DNA from 4 places in the Phyllobacterium sp. 0TCS1.6A genome. Region 4 is predicted to be linked to each of the others. Evidence: predicted binding sites of a transcription regulator. Region 4 holds the regulator's gene; each other region holds the start of a gene.

Region 1 (7,288 bases), 570 kb from region 4:
GATGCCTTTGGTATCCCATCCGATCGCATCTTCGGGTTCTGGGACTGGGTCGGCGGCCGCTATTCCGTCTGGTCGGCCATCGGCCTGCCGGTGATGATCGCCATCGGTCCGGAGAATTTCGGCCGCTTCCTCGACGGCGCCCACGCCATGGACGAACATTTCCGCAAGGCTGCGCCAACCGAGAATCTTCCGTTCATGCTCGGCCTGGTCGGCTATTGGCACCGCGCCATTTCCGGCTATACCAGCCGCGCCGTCATTCCCTATGACCAGCGCCTTGGGCGCTTGCCTGCCTATCTGCAGCAGCTCGACATGGAATCGAACGGCAAGAGCGTCACCCTTGCCGGCAAGCCGGCTTCCGGCCCCACCGGTCCCGTCGTCTGGGGAGAACCCGGCACCAACGGCCAGCATGCCTTTTTCCAGCTGCTCCACCAGGGGACGGATGTCATACCGGTCGAGTTCATCGTAGCCGCCAACGGGCACGAACCGGATCTCGACAATCAGCATCAGATGCTGCTCGCCAATTGTCTTGCCCAGTCGGAAGCCCTGATGAAGGGCCGTACGCTTGAGGAGGCAAAGGCCCAGCTGGCGGCGAAGGACATGCCGCGCGCCGAGGTCAACCGCATTGCGCCGCACCGCGTCTTCTCCGGCAACCGGCCGTCGATCACCATCGTCCATGACAAGCTCGACCCGTTTGCGCTGGGCCGCCTGATCGCGCTCTATGAGCACCGTGTTTTTATTGAGGCCCAGCTTTACGGCATCAACGCCTTCGATCAATGGGGAGTCGAACTCGGTAAGGAACTGGCGACGGAATTGTTGCCGGTCGTCTCCGGCGATGCGAGTGCCGGGGACAAGGACGCTTCCACGCAAGGACTTGTCGCGCATCTTCGCAAGCGGCGCGGCATTTAAGCCTATTCAGGGCCTGGCAGGAATAATGGAAAGAGCATGATGAAAACCGAGATGATCAAGCTGGCCGGCGATGTGCCGGGCAATGAGATAGAGCTGCGCGTCCTGCGCTTCGAAGGCAAGGCGGGGAGCGCGGCGCCATCGGCCTACCTCCAGTCGTCGCTGCACGGCGCGGAACTGCCTGGCCAGGCGGCGCTGCATTTCCTCCTGCCCATGCTCCAGCAGGCCGAAGCGGATGGCCGGGTGGAGGGCAGCATCACCATTGTACCGCAAGCCAATCCGATCGGTTCGGCGCAATGGCTGGCGCATCAGCATCTCGGCCGCTTCGAATTCTTCTCGAGCACGAATTTCAACCGCTCTTTCCCGCTTCTCGACAGTCTCGATACGTCCTCGCTCATCGCGCCCGACGCGCCGAAGCCGCTTGCGGAGCGGTTGAAGGCGCAATTGCTTCGCCTTGCCCTGCCGCACGAGATCGTGCTCGATCTCCACTGCGACGATGAAAGCGAGAACTATCTCTATATCCACCAGGCCTTCCTTCCGGAAATGTATGATCTCGCCTCGGCGCTCGGCTCCACGGCGATACTTTCGTGGGACAGCACGGCCGATGCCGCCTTCGAGGAGGCTTGTGCCCATCCCGTGCTGCGCCTGCCCGACGAGGAACGCAGGAAGCGCGCGGTGACGACGGTTGAGTTCCGCGGCCTCGCCGACGTCGATATCGATACGGGAAAGGCGGATGCTGCCGGCCTTTACAAATATCTCGTGCATCGCGGTGTCGTGCGCGACGACAATACCAGGCTCGAAAGGAATTTTGCCGGCCCGGTCGTCCCGCTTGAAAATGTCGAGATGATCCGCGCGCCCCGCGGCGGCATGATCCTCTTCCATGTCGATATCGGCGCCGAGGTACAGGAGGGCGACAAGCTCGTCACCGTGGTCACCATCCCCGGCGATCCATCCGGCGACATCACCCTTGCGGCGCCGCAGGCAGGGCGCATCCTGACGCGGCGCAGCAGTCGCTATATCCGGCGCGGCGACGACCTGATGAAGCTTCTCGGCAGCCGCCGGTCCGACGGTGCCCGTCCGGGTTCGCTGGAATCCTGATGGGCAAGGTCGAACCACGCGAGATAGGCGGCATTCTCTTCGACAAGGATGGCACGCTCGTCGATTTCAACCGCACCTGGTTCGGCATCACCATGGAACTGGCGGGCCGTGCCGCCGGTGGCGACGATGCGCGCGCCCGCCAGCTTATCGAAGGCGGCGGCTATGATTGGGAGATGAAGAAGTTTCGCGGCGGATCGGTGGTGGCGGCAGGCACGATCAACGATATCGTCGATCTTTGGCACCCGGAGCTTTCGCTTGAGGAAAAGCGCCGGCTGATCCGCGAATATGATGATTATACGGTCAAGGAAGGATCGTCGCGCGCTGTGGGCATCGACGGGCTTCAGGCGACGCTGGAGGCTCTCGCCGCGCAGGGCTATGTGCTCGGCATCGCCACCAATGATTCCGAGGCCGGAGCCCGCGCCACTGCGACGGCGCTCGGCCTGTCGCATCTGTTTTCCGCGATCATCGGCTATGACTCGGTGCTGCGGGCGAAACCCTATGCCGACCAGCTGCATCTTTTCGCCGAAAAGACCGGACTGCCGCCGCGGAAGATCGCCATGGTCGGCGACAATGCGCATGATCTTGAAATGGCCCATGCCGCCGGCGCGGGCCTCGCCATCGGCGTCCTGTCCGGTAATAGCACGCTGGACGATCTGGCGCATTTGAGCGACGTCATCCTCGGCTCCATCGCCGAACTCCCGGCCTTCTTCGCAAAACGCTCCGACGGCTGATTGCCGGCAATTGCCATGATGACAAGGTTTGGCGTGTCTCCCTCGCGCCGCGGTGCTATCAAGCTTGCGACGCGACAGGAGACAAAAGCATGGATGCTCAAGCGACGACGGTCGACATGGCGGATATCGAGGCGGCAGCCGAAAGGCTCCACGGCCAGATCAGGCGGACTTCCTTCATCGAATCGCCCGTTCTGAACCAGCAATTCGGCGGTCGCATCCTGTTCAAGCCCGAATGCCTGCAGCGTACCGGCTCCTTCAAGTTCCGCGGCGCCTATAATCGCATCAGCCAGTTCACCGCCGAAGAACGGCAGCGCGGCATCGTCGCCTTTTCTTCTGGCAACCATGCCCAGGGCGTGGCGAGTTCAGCCGCCCTGTTCGGGATAAAGGCGGTGATCGTCATGCCCAAGGATGCGCCGGAGGCGAAGATCGCCAGCACACGCGCCTATGGCGCCGAGGTGGTCTTCTTCGATCGCTATACCGAGAAGCGCGAGACGGTAGCCGCGCCTTTCGTGGAACGCGGCATGGTTCTTGTCCCGCCCTTCGACGATCCGCATATCATCGCCGGCCAGGGAACGATCGGCCTCGAGATCGTCCGCGAAGCGGCGGCGGAAGGCCTCGTCATCGACGATCTCTTCGCACCCGCTGGCGGTGGCGGGCTGATCAGCGGTGTGTCCGTCGCGGTCAAGGCGCATTCGCCGGCGACGCGGATCTGGGGCGCCGAGCCGGAGCATTTCGACGATCTGCGCCGTTCGCTGATCGCGGGCCGCATCGTCGCCAATGATGCGGGTCATCGCTCGATCTGCGATGCGATCCTCACGCCGCAGCCGGGAAACCTGACATTCCCCATCAATGCGCGCAATCTTTCCGGGGCGATCGCAGTATCGGACGACGCCGTGCGCGAGGCGATGCGTCTTGCCGCGAGACATCTGAAGCTTGTCGTGGAGCCGGGCGGTTCGGTCGGCCTTGCGGCGCTGGCTTCCGGCGAGGTGGACATCAAGGGGCGCACCGCCGTCGTCGTCCTGTCCGGCGGCAATGTCGATCTTGCCGAATATGGCGCGCTGCTCGCCGCCTGACGGACAACTCGGCAAGGACTCTGGTTCGGTTCCATCGTGCCGGCATTCACTTTTGCCGGATTTCGCCTGATTGTCATATGCCCGTCATGCACAGCTTTTAGCGATCATCTGGAATGGTTCTAATCCATAGCCCAGCCACATAGCCAGAGGTCGCACCATGAACGAGCACAGCCAGATTTTCCGTACGAGCCTCCTTGAGGAGAATGACGGCCCGGGCCAGAACCCGACCGAGAATCCGACGATGGGCGAGTTGATCGCCACGCGTTTCTCGCGCCGCGGCTTCCTGAAGGGCTCGCTCGCAGTGTCGGCGATCGCCGCCACGGTCAGCCCGATGGCGCTGATGATGGCCGATGAAGCCCGCGCCGAAGGCAAGTCTGCCTTCAACTTCGAAGAGGTCGAGGCGGGCATCGATACCGGTCACCATGTGGCCGCCGGTTATGATGCGGACGTGCTCCTGCGTTGGGGCGACGCGCTATTCGCCGATTCGCCGGAATTCGATCCCGCCAACCAGACGCCCGAGGCGCAGGCCAGGCAGTTCGGCTACAATAACGACTATGTCGGCTTTATTCCGCTCGAAGGCTCGTCCGAGCACGGCCTGCTCGTCGTCAATCACGAATATACGAATGAACATCTGATGTTCCCCGGCATCGTCAAGGTCGTCGAAGGCAAGATCGAAGTCGCGCCGGCCGACAAGAAGCGCGTGGACATCGAAATGGCGGCGCATGGCGGCACCGTGGTCGAAATCCGCAAGGAAGGCGGCAAGTGGCAGGTCGTGCGCGACGGAAAGCTCAATCGCCGGATCACCGCGAATACGGAAATGCAGCTTTCGGGCCCGGTCGCCGGCCATGATCGGGTCAAGACCAATGCCGACCCATCGGGCCGAAAGGTCTTTGGCACGATCAACAATTGCGCTGGCGGCGTCACGCCATGGGGCACCTATGTCATGGCCGAGGAAAACATCCACGGCTACTTCATGGGCACGCTGCCCGAGGGCAGCAAGGAGGCCGCCAATTACAAGCGTCTCGGTGTTCCGGAAGGCGTCTATGAATGGGGCAAGTTCCACGACCGTTTCGATCTTTCCAAAGATCCGAATGAGGCCAACCGCTTCGGCTGGGTGGTCGAGGTGGATGTGAACGATCCGAACTCCATACCGAAGAAGCGCACGGCGCTTGGCCGTTTCAAGCATGAAGGCGCGGCCTCCATCGTGGCCAAGGACGGGCGCGTCGTCTTCTACCTCGGCGATGACGAGCGCTTCGACTATGTCTATAAGTTCGTCACCAGCGGCAAGTTCAATCCGGATGATCGCAGCGCCAATCTCGATCTGCTCGATGATGGCACGCTTTATGTGGCCAGGTTCGCCGCCGATGGCACGATCGAATGGCTGCCGCTCGTTCATGGCAACGGCCCGCTCACCGGCGAAAACGGCTTTGAATCGCAGGCCGACGTGCTGATCGAGACGCGCCGCGCCGGAGATCTGCTCGGCGCGACCAAGATGGACCGGCCCGAGGACATCGAGCCGAACGCCGTCAATGGCAAGGTCTATGTGATGCTGACCAACAATACCAAGCGCAAGGACGACCAGGTCGACGCTGCCAATCCGCGCGCCAAGAATGCCTTTGGCCACATCATCGAGATCGCCGAGGCCGATGGCGATTTTTCCGCTACCTCGGGCAAATGGGAAGTCCTGCTGAAATGCGGTGATCCGGCCGTCGCCGAAGTCGGCGCATCCTTTTCCACCGAAACCAGCAAGAATGGCTGGTTCGGCATGCCGGACAATTGCTCCGTCGATGCCGATGGCCGCCTGTGGGTTTCGACCGACGGCAACTCGCCGAAGGATACGGGCCGTACCGATGGCCTTTGGGCAGTGGATACGGAAGGCGAAGCCCGCGCAACGTCGAAGCTGTTCTTCCGCGTGCCGATCGGCGCTGAAATGTGCGGCCCGCTGATGCTGCCGGACATGGCGACGATGATGGTTGCCGTGCAGCACCCGGGCGATGGCGGCGAAGACTGGGAAGGCTTCGGCCGTCCCTCCTACTACGAGGACCTTTCCACCCGCTGGCCCGATTTCAAGGACGACATGCCGGTGCGCCCCTCGGTGATTGCGATCACCAAGCAGGGCGGCGGCAAGATCGGCGTTTGAGAAGGATAAACTGCATCAATCAGTAAACCCGGCCCTGAAATGTTCAGGACCGGGCTTTTGCCAGGTGGTTTTACGCTTTGCTGTTCTTAATTTTTGACAGCGACCAATCGAGGTCCGAACTGATCCCGCCCAAACGTCTGAAACTGAATATCCGCGAGGGCAACTTTGCCGCTCTCCTTAGGGAAGGTCAGTTTGAGTTCTTTCAGATTGTTCAAGTCAATTCCAGCGAACGCTTTCAGCGGTATCGCCACCATGTTGAGGAGACTTGATACGTTTCCGTCGCCAAAAGGTTTATCCCGGGGATCGTCGATCCGCGGCCTGCCTTCGCCCTTCGGTCGTGGCGCGTTATAGAGCGCATCGCTGAAATCGCTTGCTTCCACGGTTGCCGATTTCCCGGCGCCATCAGTCAGCGTCACCTCCACCTCCTGCCCGATTGGCCTGACGACAGCTATGCGGAATGTAAGGGAATCATACTTTTCTGTCGGGATGTTCGGCAGCTCGGTCACAATTGAAGCACCCGGTTTTGCCCAGGACAATTCAGCGCGGTCGGCGATCGACAACATGCCGCCGAACGGTTTGTACTCAAATCCCGCCAGCCGTTGACAGGGATCAGCTTCACCCGTTCCTAAAGGCATGGTGCAGTGTCGGGTGATATTGAAGCCAGAAAGCTTGAATTTACCGCCGAATGCGTTGCGCTCAAGGCGCTCTTCTGACCTGAAACCTTGTATCAGCTTGCGGTTCTTTTCAGGCTTTTGCACGGTGAGAACGATGCGTTCATCGCAGGGACCCTGCTCTGCAGGACACGCAGCTTCCGGCAATTGCGCATTTCCGTTCCAGTAAGCAGCAAATTTCATCTCGCCGCCAACGTGATAGCGCATAAAGGAATTTATCACGAAGAGACCGCCACGTCGCTGGTCCATATCATTCAGGCGGATGCTGTCCAGTCGGTTCGCCGAGCAGTATGATTTGTCCTTTGTGGCGTAATCATCATTAGTCCAGATCGTGTTGTAGTAGTTATGGTTGGCGCCTTTCACCATGATCTGGTAGCGCGGCGCAGTGTCGTGTACAGGACCGAAGCGGGCATGATCAAATGAGACTGCACCTTTGAGATTGCTCATGTCCCCGTCGCAGCTGGGCAGCAACACCGCCAAGGGAACATTGTTCAATCCCTGATTGCCGTAAAAATCTGTCGGTGCCAGCATGAAGGCACCCCTGAAGTCATAGGGTGCCGCCGATTCACGGCCGGCAGCGAAGAAGAGATTGTACTTGTCGAAGGCCGCTTGAATTTTTTTAACATCCCATCCCGCCGGCAAGAATTCCTTCTCCAGTTGTTCCAGTGCCAT
Region 2 (7,288 bases), on a different contig from region 4:
CGCCGGGCGCACCGCTTCGGCCGCAGCGATCTGGGCATCGAGCAGCAGGCCAAGAACCTCGGCGGGCGACTTCTCGTCCAGCCCGACGGCCTTGTCGTTGCGTTGCTCTGTGCGGGTAAGCGCCACTGATTTCTCCTCGTTGGTGTAATTAATGCCAAAAAAATACCACTTGTCCAGCAAATCTTAAAATTTTCTGACCATGGCGCAGGCGTGCTGTAATTTACCCAATAAAATCAGCTAATTTGGCAAAAACGATCATTTACCGAAATTAACACTTGGCTATTGGTACTTTATTGGTATTCTAGGTGATGGAGGGCAATCGCGTGACTTATCTCCTGGGAATTGATGGCGGAGGCACTGGCTGCAGGGCGGCCGTGGCGGATATGGAAGGCCGCATTCTCGGCACGGGCCGCAGCGGCTCGGCCAATATCATGACCGATATGAACGTCGCCCGCACCAATATCATCGAGGCCACGACATTCGCGCTGCGGGATGCGGGACTGGATGCCGCTGAAATCTCCTCGCTCGACGCGGTTCTCGGCCTTGCCGGGGCCAATGTCGGCAGCAATGCCGCCGACTTGCGCGCGGTGCTGCCCTTCCGCAATGCCAGCGTCCATTCCGACGGTTTCATCGCCCTTCAGGGCGCCATCGGCGATCATGACGGCACGGTCGTCATCCTTGGCACAGGCTCGGCCTTCATTACCCGGGCCGGCGGCGAAGTGCGCTTTGCCGGCGGCTGGGGCTTCAAGGTCGGCGATCTTGGCGGCGGGGCACGGCTCGGCCGGGCGCTGCTTGAAGAGACGCTGCTCGCCCATGACGGGTTCCACCCCTCGTCCGACCTGACGGCAAAGGTCATGGCGCGGTTTGGCGGCGATCCCCACGCGATCGTGCAATTCGCCCATGCGGCGACGCCGAGCGATTTCGGCGCATTGGCGCCGATGATCTTCGACCACGCGGATAATGGCGATGCGGTCGCGGCGGGGCTGCTCGATGCGGCGGTTCGCCAGATCGAAGAAGGCCTCGCGACGGTCATGCAGCCGGGCGCGCACCGCCTGGCGCTGCTTGGCGGGCTGGGACCGCTCTACGAACCGCGGCTTTCGCCCGCCTATCGCGCGCGGCTGCACAAGCCGTTGAACGACGCCCTGACGGGGGCCGTGCAGCTGGCGGTGAAGCAATTTGCATTGGAGCGTATCCATGGCTGACGGACTGGTCTCGATACTGCCGTCGCTGAATGACGGCTCCACCATGGGCGGGCCGCTCTACGTGAAACTGCAGCGGCTGATCGAAAATGCCGTCCGCGACGGCTTGCTCAATCCCGGCGATGCCTTGCCGCCGGAGCGGGAACTCGCGGCCATGGCGGATATTTCGCGCGTCACGGTGCGCAAGGCCGTGCAGGGACTGGTGCAGGAGGGGCTGCTGGTCCAGCGCCACGGTTCCGGCACCTTCGTCGCGCCCCGTTCGGCCCGTGTCGAGCAGTCGCTGACGCACCTCACCTCCTTCACCGAGGACATGGCGCGGCGGGGCATGATCGTGCGCTCCACATGGCTCGATCGCGGCGTCTATGCGCCCTCGCCGGAAGAAATGGTGACGCTCGGGCTGAGTTCGGGGGAAAAGGTCGCCCGCATCAGCCGCCTGCGCGTCGCCAACGACACACCCATGGCAATCGAGCGGGCCGCGCTTTCGGTGCAGGTGCTGCCAAATCCCGAACTGGTCACGCTGTCGCTCTATGCGGTGCTGGCGGAGAGCGGCAATCGGCCGGCGCGCGCGATCCAGCGCATTTCCGCGGCAATCCTGCGGGAGAGCGACGCGAAGCTGCTGCAGGTGCCGGCGGGTTCTGCCAGTCTCAACATCGAGCGCATATCCTATCTGGAATCCGGCAGGGTGATCGAGTTCACGCGGTCGATCTACCGTGCCGACGCCTATGAATTCGTTGCCGAACTGAAACTCGGCAGCTCGTCCGAAATATCAGGAGCAGTGCTTTGACCACCCTCATGCGCGAAGAAATTCTATCGATCCCGGATGTCGCGACCCGGTTTCTCGACCAGTCGCGCGGCATGCTGGCCTCGGTCGGAGCCGAACTGCGCAGGAAGAACGCGCCATTCATGGCCTCCATCGCCCGGGGTTCCTCGGACCACGCCGCCGCCTTTCTCAAATATGCCAGCGAATTGACGGCGGGCGTGCCGGTGGCATCGCTCGGCCCTTCGGTCGCCTCGATCTATGGCGTCAGCCTGAAGCTCGGCCAGGCCGCCACCCTGTCGATCTCGCAATCCGGCAAGAGCCCCGACATCGTCAGCATGACGCGGGCGGCGCGGCAGAGCGGCGCCCTGACCATCGCCATCACCAATGCGATCGATTCCGACCTTGCCCGCACCAGCGAATATCCGATCGACATATTGGCGGGGCCGGAGCGCAGCGTCGCGGCGACCAAATCCTTCGTCAGTTCCGCCATCGCCGGCCTCGCGCTGATCGCCCACTGGACGGAGAACGACGATCTGCTGGCCGCCATCGATGCGCTTCCGGCCGCCCTCGCCAAGGCGCTCGCCTGCGATTGGTCGCCCTTTGCCGCCGCCTTGAAGGACGAGGCCTCGCTTTTCGTCCTTGGTCGCGGTCCATCGCTGGCGATTTCCAACGAGATCGCGCTCAAATTCAAGGAAACCAGCGGCGTCCACGCCGAATCCTACAGTGCCGCGGAGGTGATGCACGGGCCGAAGGCCATCGTCGGCAAGGATTTCCCCATCCTCGTCCTCGCCTCGCGCGATGCCGCCGAAGCCTCGATCGCCGAGGCTGCGGACCGCCTGGCCGAACAGGGCGCGGCCGTGTTCATCACTTCGGACAAGGCCGCGTCGGCAAGGACGCTGCCTTTCGTGACGACCGCGCATCCCTTGACCGATCCCCTCGCCGCCCTTGTATCCTTCTATGCCTTCGTCGAAGCATTCGCGCGCAGCCGGGGCCATAATCCCGACCAGCCGCCCCATTTGCGAAAAGTGACCGAAACTCTATGAGCACGGAATTTGCCCTTGTCGGGGCCGAGATATTCGACGGCGATGAATGGCACTCCGATTGCGCGCTCGTCGTCGATGGCAGCACCATTGCCGGCATCGTTGCCGCCGGCTCGCTTCCGGCCGAAACGCGGCGCGTCGCGCTCCCGGGCGGCAGGCTCGTTCCCGGCTTCATCGACGTCCAGGTGAATGGCGGCGGCGGCGTCTTGCTGAATGACGGCCCCAGCGCCGAAATCATCGCCCGCATCTGCAGCGCGCATTTCGCCTTCGGCACCACGGCGCTCCTGCCGACGCTGATCACCGACACGCCCGCAATCACCGCCGCCGCCATTGCCGCCGCCAAGGCTGCGGCGCGCGACCGGGTGCCGGGCTTTGCCGGCCTCCACCTCGAAGGCCCGCATCTCTCCGTCAGCCACAAGGGAACGCACGATCCGCAGCTGATCCGGCCGATGGACGATGCCGATCTCGTCGCCATCATAGAGGCGGCGCAGGAGATACCCGTGCTGCTGACGACGCTTGCGCCCGAAACGGTGCCGGCGGAAAAGATCACCGCCATGGCCGATGCCGGCATCATCGTCAGCCTCGGCCATAGCGGCGCCAGCTTCGAGGTGGCGATGGCCGCATGCGACGCCGGCGCCAGCATGGTCACGCATCTGTTCAACGCCATGAGCCAGCTCGGCCACCGCAGCCCCGGCCTCGTCGGCGCCGCCCTGCAGTCCGGCGCGCTCTCGGCCGGATTGATCGCCGACGGCTTCCATGTCGACAAGGCGGCGATGTCGATCGCCCTGCGCGCCAAGCAGGGACCCGGCCGCATATTCCTGGTGACCGATGCGATGTCCACCATCGGCACCGACATCACCACGCTCACGCTCAATGGCCGCACGATCACCCGCGCCGGCGGACGGCTGACCCTGGCCGACGGCACGCTGGCCGGCGCCGATCTCGACATGATATCGGCGGTGCGCTTCGTCCACCGCGAGCTCGGCCTGCCGCTGGAAGAGGCGCTGCGCATGGCGTCGCTCTACCCGGCGCAGAGCATCCGCATCGATCATCATCGCGGCAGGATCGCCGCCGGCTATGCCGCCGACATCGTCCATCTCGGCGACGATCTCGATGTGAACCATGTCTGGGTCGGCGGCGATACGCACTACGCGCGTTGACGCGGGCCGCCGCTTGGCCGTAGTCTTGCCGCTCACCGAGAGAACCCGACAATGACCAAGGACGCCCTGATCGTCATCGACGTGCAGAATGATTTCTGCCCCGGTGGCGCGCTCGCCGTCGACGCCGGCGATGAAATCCTGCCGATCGTCAACAAGCTCATCCTTCGTTTCGACCGTGTCATCCTCACCCAGGACTGGCACCCGGCGCAGCATTCGAGCTTTGCGTCCTCGCATCCCGGAAGAGCGCCCTTCGACACGATCGCCATGCCCTATGGCGAGCAGACATTATGGCCCGACCACTGCGTCCAGGGCTCGGTCGGCGCCGAGTTCCATCCGGATCTGCACTGGACCAAGGCGCAGCTTGTCATCCGCAAGGGTTTCCGCCCGCACATCGACAGCTATTCGGCCTTTTTCGAGAACGATCGCCGGACGCCGACGGGGCTTGCGGGCTATCTGCGCGAACGGGGCATTACCCATGTCACCTTTGTCGGCCTCGCCACGGATTTCTGCGTGGCCTATTCGGCGCTCGACGCCGTCAGCCAGGGTTTCACCGCCGAGGTGCTGATGGATGCCTGCCGCGGCATCGACCTTGCCGGCTCCATGAAGATCATGACCGATCGCATGCTGAAGGCGGGCGTCACCCTGATCTGAAGCCCAATAAGTGAACAGCTGCGCATTTTTCCACAGGCCGGCCGTCCGAAAAAAGCCGGCGGACAGAAAACTGTTGTTTGTCTGTCACATAATAAGGATACTGACCGCAAGCGCACTGAAGATGACGCCTCACGAATGGGAGAAACAAATGCAGATTGACAGCCGCAAGATCAGCCTTGCACTAGGCTTTATCCTCGCCTCGTCCACTTCATCCTTTGCCGTCACCGAAGTCTCCTGGTGGCACGCCATGTCCGGCGCCAACAACGAGGTGGTGAACACGCTGGCCAAGGAATTCAACGAAAGCCAGAGCGAATACAAGGTAACGCCCGTATTCAAGGGCACCTATCCCGAAACGCTGAATGCCGGCATTGCGGCCTTCCGCGCCAAGCAGGCACCCGACATCATCCAGGTCTTCGATGCGGGCACGGGCGTCATGATGGGCGCCGAGGGCGCCATCAAGCCGGTCGCCGACATCCTGTCGATGGGCGATTCGAAGTTCGACAAGAGCCTCTATCTGCCGGGCATCGTCGCCTATTATTCGAAGCCGGACGGCACCATGCTGTCCTTCCCCTACAACAGCTCCTCGCCGATCCTTTATTACAACAAGGACATCTTCAAGAAGGCAGGTCTCGACGAGAACAACCCGCCGAAGACCTGGCCGGAAGTCTGGGAAGCGGCGAAGAAGATCAAGACCAGCGGCGCGGCCAATTGCGGCTATACCTCGACCTGGCTCACATGGATCCATACCGAGAATTTTGCCGCCTGGAACAACGTCTCCTTCGGCAGCAACGAGAACGGCATTGCCGGAACCGACGTCGAACTGAAGATCAACGCCCCGATCTTCGTCAAGCATTTCCAGGAACTGGCCGATCTCGCCAAGGACGGCACCTTCCGTTACGGCGGACGCACCTCGGAAGCCAAGCAGCTCTTCACCTCCGGTGAATGCGGCATCTTCACCGAATCCTCCGGCGGTCTGGGCGATGTCGTCAAGTCGGGCATCAATTACGGCACCGGGCAGCTGCCCTATGAGCCGGAAGCCCAGGGCGCACCGCAGAACACCACGCCCGGCGGCGCGAGCCTCTGGGTCTTCGCCGGAAAGTCCGACGAGCAGTACAAGGGCGTCGCCGCCTTCTTCGCCTTCCTGTCGAAGACCGAAATCCAGGCGCGCCTGCATCAGGTCTCGGGCTACCTCCCGGTTACGCTCGCAGCCTATGAAGAGACGAAGAAATCCGGCTTCTACGACAAGAACCCGGCGCGCGAGATCCCGATCAAGCAGATGATGGGCAAGGCACCGACCGAGAACTCCAAGGGCGTTCGCCTCGTCAATCTTCCGCAGGTCCGCGATATCGAGAACGAGGAGTTCGAGAACATGCTGGCCGGCAAGCAGACCGCCCAGCAGGCGCTCGACAATGCTGTAGAGCGCGGCAATGCCGCCATAAAGCAGGCCATCGGCCAGTAAGCATCGTTACAACGCAATCCGTCCGCGGAATTCCAGCGCGGACGGATCCCTCTTTGATAAAGCGAGATTATTCATGGCATCGTCCACCCGCGTGACGTTTCCGAATAAATTATTGCCCTATCTTCTCCTTGCCCCGCAGCTCGCGATCACCATCATCTTCTTCTATTGGCCTGCCTCGCAGGCCATCCAGCAATCGGTGCTGCGCGAGGACCCGTTCGGCCTGGCGACGCAATTCGTCGGCCTCGGCAATTTCAAGCGCGTCCTCAACGATCCGAACTACCTGAATTCCCTGCAGGTGACCGTGGTCTTTTCGGTGGCTACGGCGCTGATAGCGATGGCGCTCGCGCTTTTGCTCGCCGTCATGGCCGACAAGGTCGTGCGCGGCAAGGGCATCTACCGCACATTGCTCATCTGGCCCTACGCGGTGGCGCCGGCAATCGCCGGCATGCTGTGGCTCTTCCTGTTCAACCCCTCGATGGGCACCCTCGCCTATCTGATCCGCTCTACCGGCTATAATTGGGATCCGCTGCTGGACAGCGGCCAGGCCATGGTGCTGGTCGTCGCCGCGGCGGCGTGGAAGCAGATCAGCTACAATTTCCTGTTCTTCGTCGCCGGCCTCCAAAGCATCCCGAAATCGCTCATCGAAGCCGCCGCCATCGATGGCGCGGGCGAAAACAAGCGGTTCTGGACGATCATCTTTCCGCTGCTGGCGCCGACGACCTTCTTCCTGCTCGTCGTCAATACCGTCTACGCCTTCTTCGACACGTTCGGCATCATCCATGCCGTCACCGGAGGCGGCCCCGGCAAGGCGACGGAAACACTGGTCTACAAGGTCTACAATGACGGTTTCGTCAATCTCATTCTCGGCGACTCGGCGGCGCAATCGGTGATCCTCATGGTCATCGTCATTGCCCTGACGGCCATTCAGTTCCGCTATGTCGAGCGGAAAGTCCATTACGGCTAGGATGCGGACATGATCGAGAACAATCCCATAGGCCGCTTCATCGCCCATTTCATCC
Region 3 (7,288 bases), on a different contig from region 4:
GCCGCGATACGTGGAAGATCTGGACCGACGCGGTCAAACAGCAGAGCGGACGCAAGGGAAAGACCCTCTTCATGCCGCTGCGCATCGCACTTACCGGACTTGCTTCTGGTCCGGAGCTCGCAGATCTATTGCCCCTTCTTGGTCGGGAAGAAACGTTGGCCCGACGACCCTGACCTTGCGGCTCGGGTCCATCGGCTTGTCTGGCGACAAAGGCTTGGGCAGGGGAGCCTCTGCCTTCGGTGCCTCTGGCTCGCCAGGTCCTGTCACGGCTGAAGGTTTTGCATCGGCGTCGGTCTTCGGGGCGGGCTGCTGTGCTTCAACTGCCGCAGGCGTTTCCACCGGATCTGCCGTTGTCGGAGCGGCCGGCGGCGTCGTCTTGGCCTCGACGGGTGCATCGGCACGCGCGGCGGGCTTTGGCGCGGGAACAACCTCTGCAGCCTTGCCCATGGACCCATCGCCGAGACCTTTGTCATTGCCGGCAGTGCTCTCGCACGTGCACTGCGCCGTGCCATTGGCTCCGGCCTTGCGGAATTTGAAGGCGTTCGGCAGCTTGCCATAGGGCTGGCCGGCGAGCGACATCATCGCCTCCGGGCTCTGCCTGTCGGTCGGCCTGTAGAACAGTTTCGCGCCCGGGCACTGCGCTTCGCACCTCGCCTGGTCGCGCTGGAAGTTCTCGGCGCCCGTCTGGTAGGTCAAGGGAAAGTAGTAGCCGTCGCAACTGCGTACGCAGAGCGTCTGGTAGTCGCCGCCATAGATGGGCGTCGTTTCCGCCGGCCGCTCAGCCCCTGGCTGCCCCAGGACCTCATAGGGCGGGTCGTCGTTGACGGAGGGCAGATTGCGGTACTGATGATCGCGTATGGGGCAATCATTGGCATCGAGCGCAGCTTCGATACGGTCCCTGCGCAGATTATATTCGTAGTCGTCGATAGCGTAGTCGCTCGTCAGTTCATCGAGCCTTGCCTGCATGCGGGCACAAACGGCAGGATCGGCCAAGGCCGGTCCTGTCAGCAGAAATGCACCCAGCGCGAAAAGCAGCAGTGAACAGAAACGTATCATCGTCATGCCTATTGATTGGCCGCATGAACCATCACGTCCATGCGGCAGCAATAAGACACCGGGCCGTCAGTCAATTCGTTGTGATGCTTCAACAACCGCAAGCGCCGTCATGTTCACAATACCGCGCGAGGTAACGGACGGCGTCAGGATATGTGCCGGCTTGGCGGCGCCCAGCAGGATGGGGCCGACATGCAAGGCATCCGTCACCGACTTCACCACATTCAAGGTGATGTTCGCGGCATCGAGATTGGGGAACACGAGGAGGTTTGCCTCGTCGCTGAGCCGTGAGTGCGGCAGCACCCTGTCGCGCAGGATCTGCGAAAGCGCTGAATCGCCGTGCATTTCGCCATCCTGTTCCAGGTCGGGCGCTTTGGAGCGCAGGATTTCCGATGCGAGGCGCATCTTCGCCGCGCTTTCCGAATCGCGGGACCCGAAGTTGGAGTGCGACAGCAGCGCAGCCTTGGGCTCGATGCCGAAGCGGCGGATTTCGTTGGCGGCAAGCACGGTCTTTTCAGCGATCTCCTCCGATGTCGGGTCGATGCTGACATAGGTATCGGTAAGGAAGAGCACGCCGCGCTGCGAGATCAGCAGGCTCAGGGCGGAAAAGTTGCGAATTCCCTCCGTCTTGCCGATGATCTGTTCGACATTGCGCAAATGGCGTTCGAACCTGCCTTCAAGGCCGCAGATCATGGCATCGGCTTCGCCGCGCACAATGGCGAGGGCGGCGATCACGGTTCCGCTGGCGCGCACCATGGTCCGCGCTACCTCCGGGGTCGTGCCACGACGCCCGGTGAGGTTGACGAGAAGATCGACATAATCGCGGTAGCGCGGATCGTCTTCAGGGTCGATGACGTCGAAATCCGTCCCCAGCTTGATCTTGAGGCCGTAGCGCTTGAGCCGCGTCTCGATGACCTGCGGGCGACCGATGAGCGTCGGGATGGCTATGCCTTCCTCCAGCACCACCTGCGCGGCGCGCAGGACCCGTTCATCTTCGCCATCCGAGTAGATCACGCGCTTCTTTTCCGCCGATTTTGCTGCGGTGAAGATCGGCTTCATGATCAGGCCCGAACGGAAGACGAACCTGTTGAGCTTGTCGAGATAGGCGTCGAAATCTTCGATCGGCCTGTCGGCGACACCGGTTTCCATGGCGGCCTTGGCCACCGCCGGCGCGATACGCAGGATAAGCCGCGGATCGAATGGCGATGGAATGAGATAATTCGGTCCGAAAGTCGGCGTGTCGCCGGAATAGGCGCGGGCCGCCACGTCCGACGGCTCCTCGCGCGCCAGAGCGGCAATCGCCTTTACCGCCGCCATCTTCATCTCCTCATTGATGGCGCGCGCACCGCAGTCCAGCGCACCGCGGAAGATGTAAGGGAAACACAATACGTTGTTGACCTGATTGGGAAAATCCGATCGACCGGTGCAGATCATCGCGTCCGGACGGGCAGCGCGGGCCTCCTCCGGCATGATTTCGGGGTTGGGGTTGGCGAGCGCCATGATCAGCGGGTTCGGCGCCATCTGCTTCAACAGTTCAGGCTTGAGGACCCCGGCCGCCGAAAGGCCGAGAAAGACGTCCGCGCCGGAGATCACGTCCGCCAGGACCCTCGCATCGGTCTTCTGGACGTAGGCGGATTTCCACCGGTCCATCAGCGTATTGCGTCCTTCATAGACGACACCGTCGAGATCGCAGACCCAGATGTTTTTCCGATCCACGCCGAGCTTGACCAGGAGGTTCAGGCAGGCGAGGGCCGCCGCGCCGGCACCGGAGGCGACGATCTTCACCTTGGAGAGATCCTTGCCGGCGAGTTCCATGCCATTCAGGATGGCTGCGGCAACGATGATGGCCGTTCCGTGCTGGTCGTCATGGAAGACAGGGATGTTCATCCGTTCGCGCAGCTGTTCCTCGACCTCAAAGCACTCCGGAGCCTTGATATCCTCGAGATTGATACCGCCGAATGTGGGTTCGAGCGCCGAAACGACATCGACGATGCGCGCAATCTCATTGGCGTCGATCTCGATGTCGAACACATCGATATTGGCGAACTTCTTGAAGAGGACGGCCTTGCCCTCCATGACCGGCTTCGAAGCCAGCGGGCCGATATTTCCAAGGCCGAGCACCGCCGTACCGTTCGAGATCACGGCGACGAGATTGGCGCGGCTGGTATAATCCGCGGCGGCCGCGGGATTTTCATGGATTGCAAGACAGGGCGCTGCGACGCCCGGCGAGTAGGCGAGCGCCAGGTCGCGCTGGTTGCCCAGGGGCTTGATCGCCTGGATTTCCAGCTTACCCGGCTGCGGAAAGCGATGATAGAACAGAGCGCTCTCTTCGAGATCAGATTTACCGGGCGTTTTATCCTCTGCCATGGACGGTCCTTTCACCTTCGCTCTGCTGCCTTCACGGTTGCACATCCCGAAGAGGTTTGCATCCGCGTCTTGAGGCTGAGAGGCTTAAATGAACTCAGAATCGATACAAGTGTTTATCGCCAGGAACCCCCATTTTTAGCGCCGTCATACGTTTGTGACATGAATCGGGTTTGTGTCGGCCAATCGGACGCATCCACGTCGTAGCAACGGAGATCGGATCATGATGGATGGCGAGGCACGAAAATTCCGTACGCTCTTTCTGTCAGATATCCATCTTGGGTCGAAGGGCGCAAAGGCCAACTTCCTGCTGGATTTCCTCAAGCATCATGACGCCGATACGATTTATCTCGTCGGCGACATCGTCGATGGATGGCGGCTCCGGCGTTCCTGGCATTGGCCGCAGGAGCACAATGACATCGTGCAGAAGCTGTTGCGGAAGAGCCGGAAAGGCGCCCGGATCTATTATATCGCGGGCAATCACGATGAATTCCTGCGCGATTTCCAGGGGACGCATTTCGGCGGCATCGAGGTGACGGACCGGATGATGCACGAAACCGCGAACGGCAAGAAATATCTCGTCATCCATGGCGATCAGTTCGATGTCGTGGTGCGAAACGCCCGTCATATCGCCTATCTCGGTGATTGGGCCTATGACGCAGCACTGGCGATCAATACGGTCATGAACAAGATGAGGCGCTTGCTGGGCCTGCGCTACTGGTCGTTCTCGGCCTGGGCAAAATTCCGGGTGAAGAAGGCGGTCAATTTCATCGGCTCGTTCCAGACGGTGGTGTCTGACGAAGCCCGGCGAATTGGCGCCGATGGCGTCATCTGCGGCCATATTCATCACGCGACGATCGAGCAGATCGACGGTATCGAATATATCAATACGGGCGATTGGGTGGAAAGCTGCACCGCCATCGTGGAACATTTCGACGGCCGGATGGAGCTCTTGTCCTGGACCCACCTCATCGGCGAGAATGCAGGCTTCGCCCCTGTCGTTCAGCTTGCCGATAAGCGGCCAAAGGCGGCGAATGCAGCCTGAAGACGATACACGGCGACTGGTGATCGTTACGGATGCCTGGCATCCGCAGGTCAATGGTGTTGTCAGGACATTGACCAAGGTGCGCGAGCTGATGGAGGCTCGCGGCTACGAAGTCACCATCATGTCGCCGGCGGATTATCCCTCGGTGCCTTGCCCGACCTATCCGGAGATAAGACTTGCAATGACGCTGCCCGGCGCGCTGAAGGCGCGTCTTGAGGCCATCCAGCCCGCCTATATCCACATAGCGACGGAGGGGCCGCTTGGTTTCATGGCCCGGCGCGCCTGCATGAAGAACAATTGGCGCTTCACGACCAGCTTCCACACGCGCTTTCCCGAATATCTGCGCCAGCGCCTTCCGGTTCCACTGTCGCTTTCCTACGGCCTGCTGCGTCGATTTCACAACTCGGCCCAATGTTGCCTGGTGCCGACGCAGTCGATCCACGATGAACTGTCGCAACGGGGCTTCAAGACGCTAAAAGTCTGGACGCGGGGCGTCGATCGCGCGCTGTTCAAGCCTGAACGCGGTGCCGACCTTGGGCTTCAGCGACCCGTCTTCCTCTGTGTGGGGCGGGTAGCACCGGAAAAAAACCTTGAAGCCTTCCTCGACCTGGATCTGCCCGGCACAAAGCTGGTCGTTGGCGACGGCCCTGAACTCGAGTCGCTGCGGCGCAAATATCCGAGCGTCGTCTTCGCAGGCAAGAAAGAGGGCGCGGAGCTCGCCCATCACTACGCGGCATCGGACGTCTTCGTGTTTCCCAGCCGGACGGACACTTTCGGCCTTGTTCTGCTTGAGGCGATAGCTGCCGGATTGCCGGTCGCGGCCTATCCGGTGCCGGGACCCAAGGATGTCATCGCAGCGACGGGTGCGGGCATATTGGCCGAGGATCTGAGCGTTGCCGCTCTGGAAGCCCTGGCGATGGGGCGGGTCGATCCCGAGAAAAGCCTGAATAAATTCAGCTGGGAAGCCTGCGCCGAAATATTTGAAAGCATATTGGCCTTTATCGGCGCCTCAAGGCCGCGCAATCTGTCCGACCAGGCCCAGAAACCTTAGGCCTCGCTGGATGGAGGTTTTCTAGGCAGCGGCGCGGTTTCGTGTTAGCGACGTAGGGCCGGGCTATTGATTCTACCGGCCTGTTTCACACCCGAAAGTCGATTGATGACAGCCGCATTGGCGGATCCCAGCGTAGAAAAACCGTCGCGGTTCGAGCTTCGGATCGCGCTGATGTATTTCGCGATCTTCATGTCGACCGGGCTGCATCTGCCCTATTTTCCGCTCTGGCTCGAATATAGGGCGCTCACGCCCACCGAGATTTCGATCGTGCTGTCGATGCCGCTTTTCGTGCGCGTGGTCGCGGCTCCACTCGTATCGATGCTTGCGGACAAATCCAGTGACCGCGCCCATGTGCTGTCGGCGGCGGCGGTAATGGCGGCGCTTATCGCCGCGTTTTATTTCGTCCCTTTCGGTTTCGCTGGAATCCTTGCCGTTTCACTGCTGCTGTCCCCGCCCTGGACGTCGCAGATTCCTCTAGCCGACACGATCGCCCTGTCCGGCGTGCGCCGATACGGCATCGATTTTGCGCGGATGCGGGTCTGGGGCTCAATTTCCTTCCTGCTCACCTCTTTCTTCGCGGGGATCATCATCCAGCGCATCGGCGAACACATCATCCCCTGGGCGCTGCTGGCGGCGTTGATCCTCGCCTGTGCGACAAGTTTTGCCGTGCCCCGAATCGGCAGGCCCCGCCGCATATCGCCGCTGTCGGACATAGACATAGCCAATGCAGGAAGGGCATTGCGCCGGCCCGCCTTCGTGACGTTCCTCATCGCGACCGGCATCACGCAGGCGAGCCATGCCTATGGCTACAGTTTTTCAGCCATCTACTGGAAGTCGATCGGCATCGAAGAGACGGTGATCGGCATATTCTGGTCCATATCGGTGGTCGCAGAAGTCATCATCTTCGCGACGTTCCGGCGGTTCTTCGGCAAGGTTCATCCGGCCAAGGTGCTGATGATCGGCTCTGCCGTCGCCATGTTCCGCTGGACCTTGTTCCCTCTGGTCGAGCCGCTCGGGCTCGGCATAGGCGGGTTCCTGTTCTCGCAGTGCCTGCACTGCTTTTCCTTCGCATTGTCGTTTCTCGGAATGCAGAAGATGATCGCCCTGACCATTCCGGAGGAACGGGGCGGCACCGCCCAGGGCCTGTCGACCTTCTTCGTCGGAACTTCGCTTGCGGCGGCGACGATGGCATCCGGGCCGCTTTATTCGGCGACGGGCATAAATGGCTTCTACGTGATGGTCGCCCTGGCCGCCATCGGCCTCGTTCTGGCGCTGGCCTCGTTGAAACTCGAGAGAGGCGAGCGGGCTGCCGCCGCCTAGCCCCAGAGCACGGGCGAAGGCGGAGAAACGAGGCTGCCGGAAAATGTCAATCCCGGCTCCCGGTCCTTCTTCAGTATGAGCGGCCCGTCGAGATCCACATAATCCGCATCCTGAGCGACGAGCATTGCCGGCGCCATGGCCAGCGATGTGCCGACCATGCAGCCCACCATGATGCCAAATCCCAGGCGCCGGGCTTCCTGCTGCATTCGCAGCGCTTCCGTCAGGCCGCCGGTCTTGTCGAGCTTGATGTTTACATAATCATAGAGTCCGGCCAGTTGGTGCAGATCGTCCGCAGCATGGACGCTTTCGTCCGCACAGATCGGCACAGGATGCGGTATCCGGCGCAGGATGGCATCTTGGCCGGCCGGCAAGGGCTGTTCGACGAGTGCCACCCCGGCCTTGGCGCAAGCGAGGAGATTGGCGACGATATTATCGTCGTTCCAGCCCTCATTGGC
Region 4 (7,288 bases):
GGCCCATGATGTTGGATACGAGGATGCGCGCGCCGTTCCTGGCGAGATAGACGCCAGAGCCCTTGCCCGCCGTGCCGACCGGGAAATTGGCGGGGCGCAGGAACCGTTCCTCGCGGGCGGCGAAGATGAGCGCCTCGCGCTGGTCCCAGACGTGGTTGCCGGTCGTCACCACATCGGCGCCGGCGCCGATCGTATCGCGGAAGATTTCCTCGGTAATGCCGAAACCGCCCGCCGCATTCTCACCGTTGACGATGACGAAATCGAGCTTCAGATCGACGATCAGCCCCGGCAGCTTCTCATGGACCGCGGTGCGTCCCGTGCGTCCAACCATATCACCAAGAAAAAGTAATCTCACACATCCATCCTGAAGGTATTTTCACTGGCTTTATCGGTCGTTGCGAAGCGGCGCAAGCCGCTTTCGGTGAGGATGGCCGCCAGCGGCACATCATGCGGCTCGTCGGGCACGGTCGCCACCTGCTGGCAGTCGAAGGCGATGCCGACGAGGCGCGGCCGGGCGCCCTTGCGGCGAAGCGCGGCGATCGCCCGGTCGTAATAGCCGGCGCCATAGCCTATGCGATGGCCGCGCGCATCGAAAGCGGCCAGCGGCACCAGCATCAGCTGTGGATCGAGCACGGGCGCATCCTCGGCGGGACCCGACGTGCCGAAGCCCGTCTCCACCATCGCCGCATCGTCGCGATGCTCGCGGAAGACAATGGTCTGCTTGTCGATGATAGCCGGCAGGCAAAGCCGCGCACCGCGCTGGGCCAGCGCGTGCAGCAGCGGCCGCAGGTCGACCTCGGAGCGGATGGGCCAGAAGCCGGAGACGATTTCGCCGGGCGCGACAGGAATAGTCTCGAGCCCCGCTGCCGCGATCCGCTGCGAGGCCTGCGTCCGATATTCGGCGGACAGCGCGTCGCGCCTGGCCAAAGCCTCGAGACGCAGCGTTTTTTTCAGCTCTTTGACGGAAGACGGATGATGCACGCGCTTGTTTTCATGAGGCGCCGGCAAGCCGGCTCGGGATGAAACAGTGGCGTCCACACAACCGATGGAGAAGTCGATCCCGGGAACCTACAAAGTAGGTGGGCGCCGTGTGAAGAGGCCCACGGGCCTCCTCAGGGACAGCTCCCTAAGGGATCATTAAGGCCCCGGGGAATATGTCTCTCCTGTCGAGAAGCGCAGAGCGCCGCGACGAATATAGGACGGGGCACGGTTTTCTGCCAGAGCGCCGATGACGATTTCTGCCGCCGGCGCCGGGCGATGCTTGTTGAAGGCCGGACACCGGGCTACGATGCCGCACCACAGCCCTCACCCGCCCCCTCTCACCCGACCCCACACACCCATGAGACGAGGAAAATCATGACCATCCTGATCCGCCCCCTGCGGCGTTCGGACGAGACCGAATGGCGCCGCCTCTGGACCGGCTATCTCGACTTCTACGAGACCAGCGTTGCCGAGGAAGTCTACCGGACGACGTTCGCGCGCCTGAATTCCGGCGGCGATGGCGAATTCCGCGGCCTCATCGCCGAATGGGACGGCAAGCCGGTCGGGCTGACGCATTTTCTCTACCACCGCCACTGCTGGAGCGTGGCCAATGTCTGCTATCTGCAGGATCTCTATGCCGATCCGGACAGCCGCGGCAAAGGCGTCGGCCGCGCCCTGATCGAGGCGGTCCACGCGCAGGCGAAGGCGGACGATATCCACTCCGTCTACTGGATGACCAACCGGGACAATGAAACGGCGCGCCTGCTCTATGACCGGCTGGCCAAGGTGACGCCCTTCATCAAATATGTGAAGGCGATCTGATCCATCCCAAGACGGGGCGGCGCGCCCGCTGGAATATGCCCTGCCGGCAAACGCCTAGCCGAATGAATAGCCGGCGCCGCGCACCGTGCGGATCGGGTCCGGCGAGCGGCCGACATTGATCGCCTTGCGCAGGCGGCCGACATGGACATCGACCGTGCGGTCGTCGACATAGATATCGGCGCCCCAGACATTGTCGAGCAGCTGGCCGCGCGAGAAAACCCGCCCCGGCGATTGCATGAGGAATTCCAGCAGCCGGAATTCGGTCGGCCCGAGCTTCAGTTCACGCTCCTTGCGGAAGACGCGATGCTGCTCGCGGTCGAGCTTCAGATCGCCGAAGCTGAGGACGTGCGACAACAGGCTCGGATTGACTCGGCGCAGCATGGCCTTGATCCTGGCCAGCAGTTCCGGCGTCGAAAACGGCTTGACCATGTAGTCGTCCGCGCCGGTGGCAAGGCCGCGCACCCGCTCGCTCTCCTCGCCGCGCGCCGTCAGCATGATGATCGGCAGCGTCTCGGTTTCGCGGCGCGTGCGCAGCCGGCGGCATAGCTCGATGCCGGAAAGGCCCGGCAGCATCCAGTCCAGTATGAGCAGGTCCGGAACCTTCTCGCGCAGGGCTATTTCCGCCTCGTCGCCACGGGCGATGGTGTCGACGAGATAACCCTCTGCTTCAAGATTGTATCGAAGCAGGACGCTGAGCGCTTCTTCATCTTCAACTACAGTGATCTTCGGAGCTATGGCCATGAGATTATCCGCTGACTAGAGCAAATCCTGGACGGTGGAACCGGCTTTCCGCGCGGGAACCGAGTGTGACAGGAAGCACCGCAAGGCGCCTCCTCCTGTAAACACCGGCATTCCCGATCCTGGGATCGCCGGTACCGGGTTGCGACGGGTTGCGAAATTCGGCATTGCGATACTAGGACAGGTTGGCTTCATCGACCACGATGCTGTGGGTCTGGTCTTCCTTGGGCCGCTCGGCCGGCAATTGCGAACCGGTGACGATATAATAGACCGTTTCCGCGATATTGGTCGCGTGATCGCCGATCCGCTCGATATTCTTGGCACAGAACAGCAGATGCGTGCAGGCCGAGATATTGCGTGGATCTTCCATCATATAGGTCAGGAGCTCGCGGAAGAGCGAGGTGTACAGCGCATCGATCTCGTCGTCGCGCTCGCGCACGATATTGACCTGCTGGATCGAGCGCGTCGCATAGGCGTCGAGCACGTCCTTCAGCTGCGTCAAGGCGAGTTCGGCGATGGTCTGCAGGCCGCGATAGACGGAGAGCGTCTGCCGCGTTTCCGTCACGGCCACCACGCGCTTGGCAATGTTCTTGCCGAGGTCGCCGATGCGCTCGAGATCGGAGGAAATGCGAATCGTGCCGATGATCTCGCGCAGGTCGATCGCCATGGGCTGGCGCTTGCCGATGATGGTGATCGCCCGCTCGTCGATCTCGCGCTGGCCCGCATCGAGGATGAGGTCGTCCGAGATGACCCTTTGCGCCAGCGCGTTATCGGCATTGACCATGGCCGTGATGGCCTGTTCGACCATGCGCTCGGCATGGCCGCCCATCTCGGCGATCTTGTGGGTGAGGAACTTCAGTTCCTCGTCGTAGGCGCGTACCGTATGCTGGGATTGCAGGTCGGTCATGATTGTTCCTCCACCGCTTAGCCGAAGCGTCCGGTAATGTAGTCCTGTGTGCGCTTTTCGGTCGGATTGGTAAACATCGTCTCGGTATCGCCGACTTCCACCAGATTGCCGAGATGGAACATCGCCGTGCGCTGCGACACGCGGGCGGCCTGCTGCATCGAATGCGTCACGATGACGATCGTATAGTTCTGGCGCAGTTCGTCGATCAGTTCCTCCACCTTGGCGGTGGCGATCGGATCGAGTGCCGAGCAGGGCTCGTCCATCAGGATGACTTCCGGGCTGACGGCGATGGCGCGGGCAATGCACAGGCGCTGCTGCTGGCCGCCGGAAAGGCCCGTGCCGGCCTCGTGCAGGCGGTCCTTCACCTCGTCGAAGAGGCTGGCGCGGCGCAGGCTCTTCTCGACGATCTCCTCGAGCTCCTGCTTGCCGCGGGCAAGGCCGTGGATGCGCGGGCCATAGGCGACGTTCTCGAAGATCGACTTCGGAAACGGATTGGGCTTCTGGAACACCATGCCGACGCGGGCGCGGAGTTCGACCACGTCGATCTTCGGATTGTAGATATCCTCGTCGTCCAGCGTGATCTGGCCGCCGACACGGCAACCTTCGATCGTATCGTTCATGCGGTTCAAGCTGCGCAGGAAGGTGGATTTGCCGCAGCCGGAAGGCCCGATCAGCGCCGTTACCATCTTCTCAGGAACATCGAGGCTGACACCGAACAGGGCCTGCTTGTCGCCGTAATGGACGGTGACATCCTTGCCCTGCATCTTGATCGCGTTGAACTGTGCGTTCATTTTTTCATTCACCGCTTTTTCGAGATTTCGTTCCGTCATCAGGTTCATAGGACAAGCCTTTTCGTTTTACCAGCGACGCTCGAAGCGCCGGCGCAAGATGATAGCCGTTATATTCATGACCGCCAGGAACAGCAGCAGGACGATGATCGCGCCGGAGGTGCGCTCGACGAAGGCGCGCTCCGCCTCGTTCGCCCACATATAGATCTGCACCGGCAGCGCGGTTGCCGGATCGAGCGGCGTTACCGGGCTGTTGGCGACGAAGGCCACCATGCCGATCAGCAGCAGCGGCGCCGTTTCGCCCAGCGCATGGGCAAGGCCGATGATCGTGCCGGTAAGAATGCCGGGCGCGGCGAGCGGCAGGACGTGGTGGAACACCATCTGCGTCTTCGAGGCGCCGACGCCGAGCGCCGCCGAGCGGATGGATGGCGGCACGGCGCGCAAGGCCGCGCGGGTGGCGATGATGATCGTCGGCAGCGTCATCAGCGTCAGCACCAGTCCGCCGACCAGCGAGGCCGAGCGCGGCAGGTTGAAGAAGTTGATGAAGACCGCGAGGCCGAGCAGGCCGAAGACGATGGAGGGCACGGCCGCGAGATTGTTGATATTGACCTCGATAATGTCCGTGAGGCGGCTCTTCTTGGCGTATTCCTCCAGGTAGATCGACGCGGCGACACCGATCGGCAGCGACAGGCCGAGCACGATCAGCATCATGTAGAGCGAACCGACCAGGGCGACGCCGAGGCCCGATGTCTCGGGGCGGCTCGACGCGCCATAGGTGAAGAGCCCGGAATTGAAGCGCTGTGTCATGGCGCCCTCGCCCTTCAGCTGCTCCATCCAGCCGAGCTGCCGGTCGGAGACCTTGCGGCGGCTCTCCTCGACGCTGATGTCGATCTGGCCCTTGAAGGCTGAATCGATGTCCGCGCCGGTCAGGACCCAGATATTCTGCGTCGTGCCGATCAGCGACGGATTGGCGGCAACGAGCTCGCGCAGCTGGCCGCGCACGCCATCCGAGAACAGCTTGCTCATCTCGCGCATGGCCGGGCGGTCCGTCTTGCTGACGCCGAGCTTCTCCGCCAGCGCATTGCGCGCCAGGACCGGATAATTCGCCGTCAAAAGCACCGATGGATCGGTCGCGCGCTTGTTGTCGGGATCGATGACTTCCGGATCGAAATTGATCGCCAGGTTGACCTCGGTCTGCCAGAACGCCGTGTAGCCGTTCGAAATGACCGAATACAACAGTGCGGCCAGGAAGAAGATGCCGATGGCGATGGCGATGATCCCGTACATCTTGAACCGGCGCTCGGCGGCATAGCGGCGCTTCAGGCCGATATCGCGGCGGGCCGGCCTGGCCGCAACGGCCGGGGCATTGAGTGTCGTATCGGTCATTCGTATTGCTCCCGGTACTTGCGCACGATGTAGAGTGCGAAGATGTTCATGGCCAGGGTAATGAAGAACAGCGACAGGCCAAGCGCGAAGGCGACGAGGGTCTGCGGCGAGTTGAATTCGAGGTCACCCGTCAGCTGGTTGACGATCTTGACCGTGATCGTGGTCATCGCCTCGAAGGGATTGATGCTGATCCGCGCGGCGACGCCCGCTGCCAGCACCACGATCATCGTTTCACCGATGGCGCGCGAGGCCGTGAGCAGCAGGGCGCCGACAATGCCTGGGAGGGCGGCGGGCAGGACCACCCGCTTGATGGTTTCGGAAGGCGTCGACCCGAGGCCGAGCGAGCCGTCGCGCAGCGAACGCGGCACGGCGGTGATGATGTCGTCCGACAGCGAGGAGACGAAGGGGATGAGCATCACGCCCATGACGATGCCGGCGGTAAGCACGCTCTGCGCCTGGATGAAGGCATAGCCGCCCGCCAGCGCCGCGCTCAAATCGCGCAGGAATGGCCCGACCGTAACGAGGGCGAAGAAGCCGTAGACGATGGTCGGGATGCCCGCCAGCACCTCGAGCAGCGGCTTGACCACCGAGCGCACCTTGGGGCTGGCATATTCCGCCATGTATATGGCTGCGAAGAGCCCGACCGGGACCGCGAAGAGCATGGCGACGAAGGCGATATAGAGCGTACCGGCCAGAAGCGGGATCAGGCCGAACTGGCCCTGCGAGCCGCCGGAGCCGGCATCGGCAAAACGCGGATCCCAGACGGTGCCGAAGAAGAAGTTGAGCGGCGATACGGACTGGAAGAATGTGATGGTCTGGAACAGCATCGACAGGATGATGCCGACCGTCGTCAGGATGGCGATGGTCGAGGCTGCAAGCAGGCCCCAGAGCACGATCCGCTCGACATTGTTGCGGGCGCGCGAGCGCACCCCGACGCGCGACAGGCCGAATATCGCGCCGGCGAGGGCCAGTCCAATGGCGATCGTGCCGCCTATGACGCTCAGCCGCGTGGCATTCCTGTTCCATTCGACGGCGATCGGGATCATGAAATCCTGGCCTTCCGTCGCGAGAGCCACGCCCTTGCTGGAAAGGAGCGGCCGCAATTCGGCGAAGGTTTGCGGCAGGCTGGCCTTTTCCTCCTCGCTGAGGCGGGCGAGGCCGCGCGCAATGCCGCTGACCATGCCGATCTCGAGGCTCTGGCTGGCGATCACGCTTTCCGCATTGTGGACGGGAAGTTTCGAAATGGCGTTGCGCTCGAGATAGAGGCTGGATGCGGACGCCCATATGCCGAGGAAGATGATTGCGGGCAGGACGGAAACGAGAAAGACCCACCATCCGTGATAGTGCGGCAGGGAATGCGCCTTGGCGCCCGACTTCTCGTTGTGCACCGCGCGTTGCCGGCCGATGAAATAGCCGACGATGCCTATGGCAACGACAATCACAAATACCAGCAATGTGGACATCAGGGCTTCCTCGATCCGTCCGCCAATTCAGATTTTACAAGACCATGCGGCCACCTCGCGGCGGCCTCATGTTCCGATCATGCTTAGTTCTTGAGCGTTTCGCCGGCAGCGAAGGCGTCGCGCTGAGCCTTGCGTTCCGCTTCCGGGGCAGCGACGAGACCGTATTCGACCAGCGGACCGTCTTCACCGACCATCTGGTCGTC

What was found. The regulator PhoB, encoded in region 4, activates phosphate uptake and scavenging genes when phosphate is short. The targets are predictions, from matches to a motif close to TGTCATNNANCTGTCAT.
Region 1: the regulator PhoB is predicted to act here: its motif matches at 3,877-3,893, upstream of OSJ75_RS07865 (PhoX family protein).
Region 2: the regulator PhoB is predicted to act here: its motif matches at 4,882-4,898, upstream of ugpB (sn-glycerol-3-phosphate ABC transporter substrate-binding protein UgpB).
Region 3: the regulator PhoB is predicted to act here: its motif matches at 3,563-3,579, upstream of OSJ75_RS02190 (UDP-2,3-diacylglucosamine diphosphatase).

Annotation. Positions count from the first base shown of each region.
Region 1 covers NZ_JAPMAB010000002.1:769,909-777,196, forward strand. The annotation lists gene pgi (glucose-6-phosphate isomerase) at 1-906, shown strand, start outside; gene OSJ75_RS07850 (succinylglutamate desuccinylase/aspartoacylase family protein) at 946-2,001, shown strand; gene OSJ75_RS07855 (HAD family hydrolase) at 2,001-2,732, shown strand; gene OSJ75_RS07860 (threonine ammonia-lyase) at 2,822-3,805, shown strand; gene OSJ75_RS07865 (PhoX family protein) at 3,963-5,945, shown strand; gene OSJ75_RS07870 (hypothetical protein) at 6,032-7,288, opposite strand, start outside.
Region 2 covers NZ_JAPMAB010000001.1:176,168-183,455, reverse strand. The annotation lists gene OSJ75_RS00855 (N-acetylmuramic acid 6-phosphate etherase) at 1-126, opposite strand, end outside; gene OSJ75_RS00850 (BadF/BadG/BcrA/BcrD ATPase family protein) at 324-1,202, shown strand; gene OSJ75_RS00845 (GntR family transcriptional regulator) at 1,195-1,983, shown strand; gene OSJ75_RS00840 (SIS domain-containing protein) at 1,992-3,002, shown strand; gene nagA (N-acetylglucosamine-6-phosphate deacetylase) at 2,999-4,159, shown strand; gene pncA (bifunctional nicotinamidase/pyrazinamidase) at 4,211-4,810, shown strand; gene ugpB (sn-glycerol-3-phosphate ABC transporter substrate-binding protein UgpB) at 4,959-6,269, shown strand; gene ugpA (sn-glycerol-3-phosphate ABC transporter permease UgpA) at 6,343-7,233, shown strand; gene ugpE (sn-glycerol-3-phosphate ABC transporter permease UgpE) at 7,243-7,288, shown strand, end outside.
Region 3 covers NZ_JAPMAB010000001.1:457,750-465,037, forward strand. The annotation lists gene gltX (glutamate--tRNA ligase) at 1-173, shown strand, start outside; gene OSJ75_RS02180 (DUF2865 domain-containing protein) at 91-1,056, opposite strand; gene OSJ75_RS02185 (NADP-dependent malic enzyme) at 1,123-3,420, opposite strand; gene OSJ75_RS02190 (UDP-2,3-diacylglucosamine diphosphatase) at 3,641-4,462, shown strand; gene OSJ75_RS02195 (glycosyltransferase family 4 protein) at 4,452-5,513, shown strand; gene OSJ75_RS02200 (MFS transporter) at 5,619-6,833, shown strand; gene dgcA (N-acetyl-D-Glu racemase DgcA) at 6,830-7,288, opposite strand, start outside.
Region 4 covers NZ_JAPMAB010000002.1:201,564-208,851, forward strand. The annotation lists gene OSJ75_RS05125 (TIGR00282 family metallophosphoesterase) at 1-355, opposite strand, end outside; gene OSJ75_RS05130 (5-formyltetrahydrofolate cyclo-ligase) at 352-1,008, opposite strand; RNA gene ssrS (6S RNA) at 1,029-1,185, opposite strand; gene OSJ75_RS05140 (GNAT family N-acetyltransferase) at 1,357-1,803, shown strand; gene phoB (phosphate regulon transcriptional regulator PhoB) at 1,858-2,544, opposite strand; gene phoU (phosphate signaling complex protein PhoU) at 2,717-3,439, opposite strand; gene pstB (phosphate ABC transporter ATP-binding protein PstB) at 3,466-4,239, opposite strand; gene pstA (phosphate ABC transporter permease PstA) at 4,306-5,622, opposite strand; gene pstC (phosphate ABC transporter permease subunit PstC) at 5,619-7,085, opposite strand; gene OSJ75_RS05170 (substrate-binding domain-containing protein) at 7,169-7,288, opposite strand, start outside.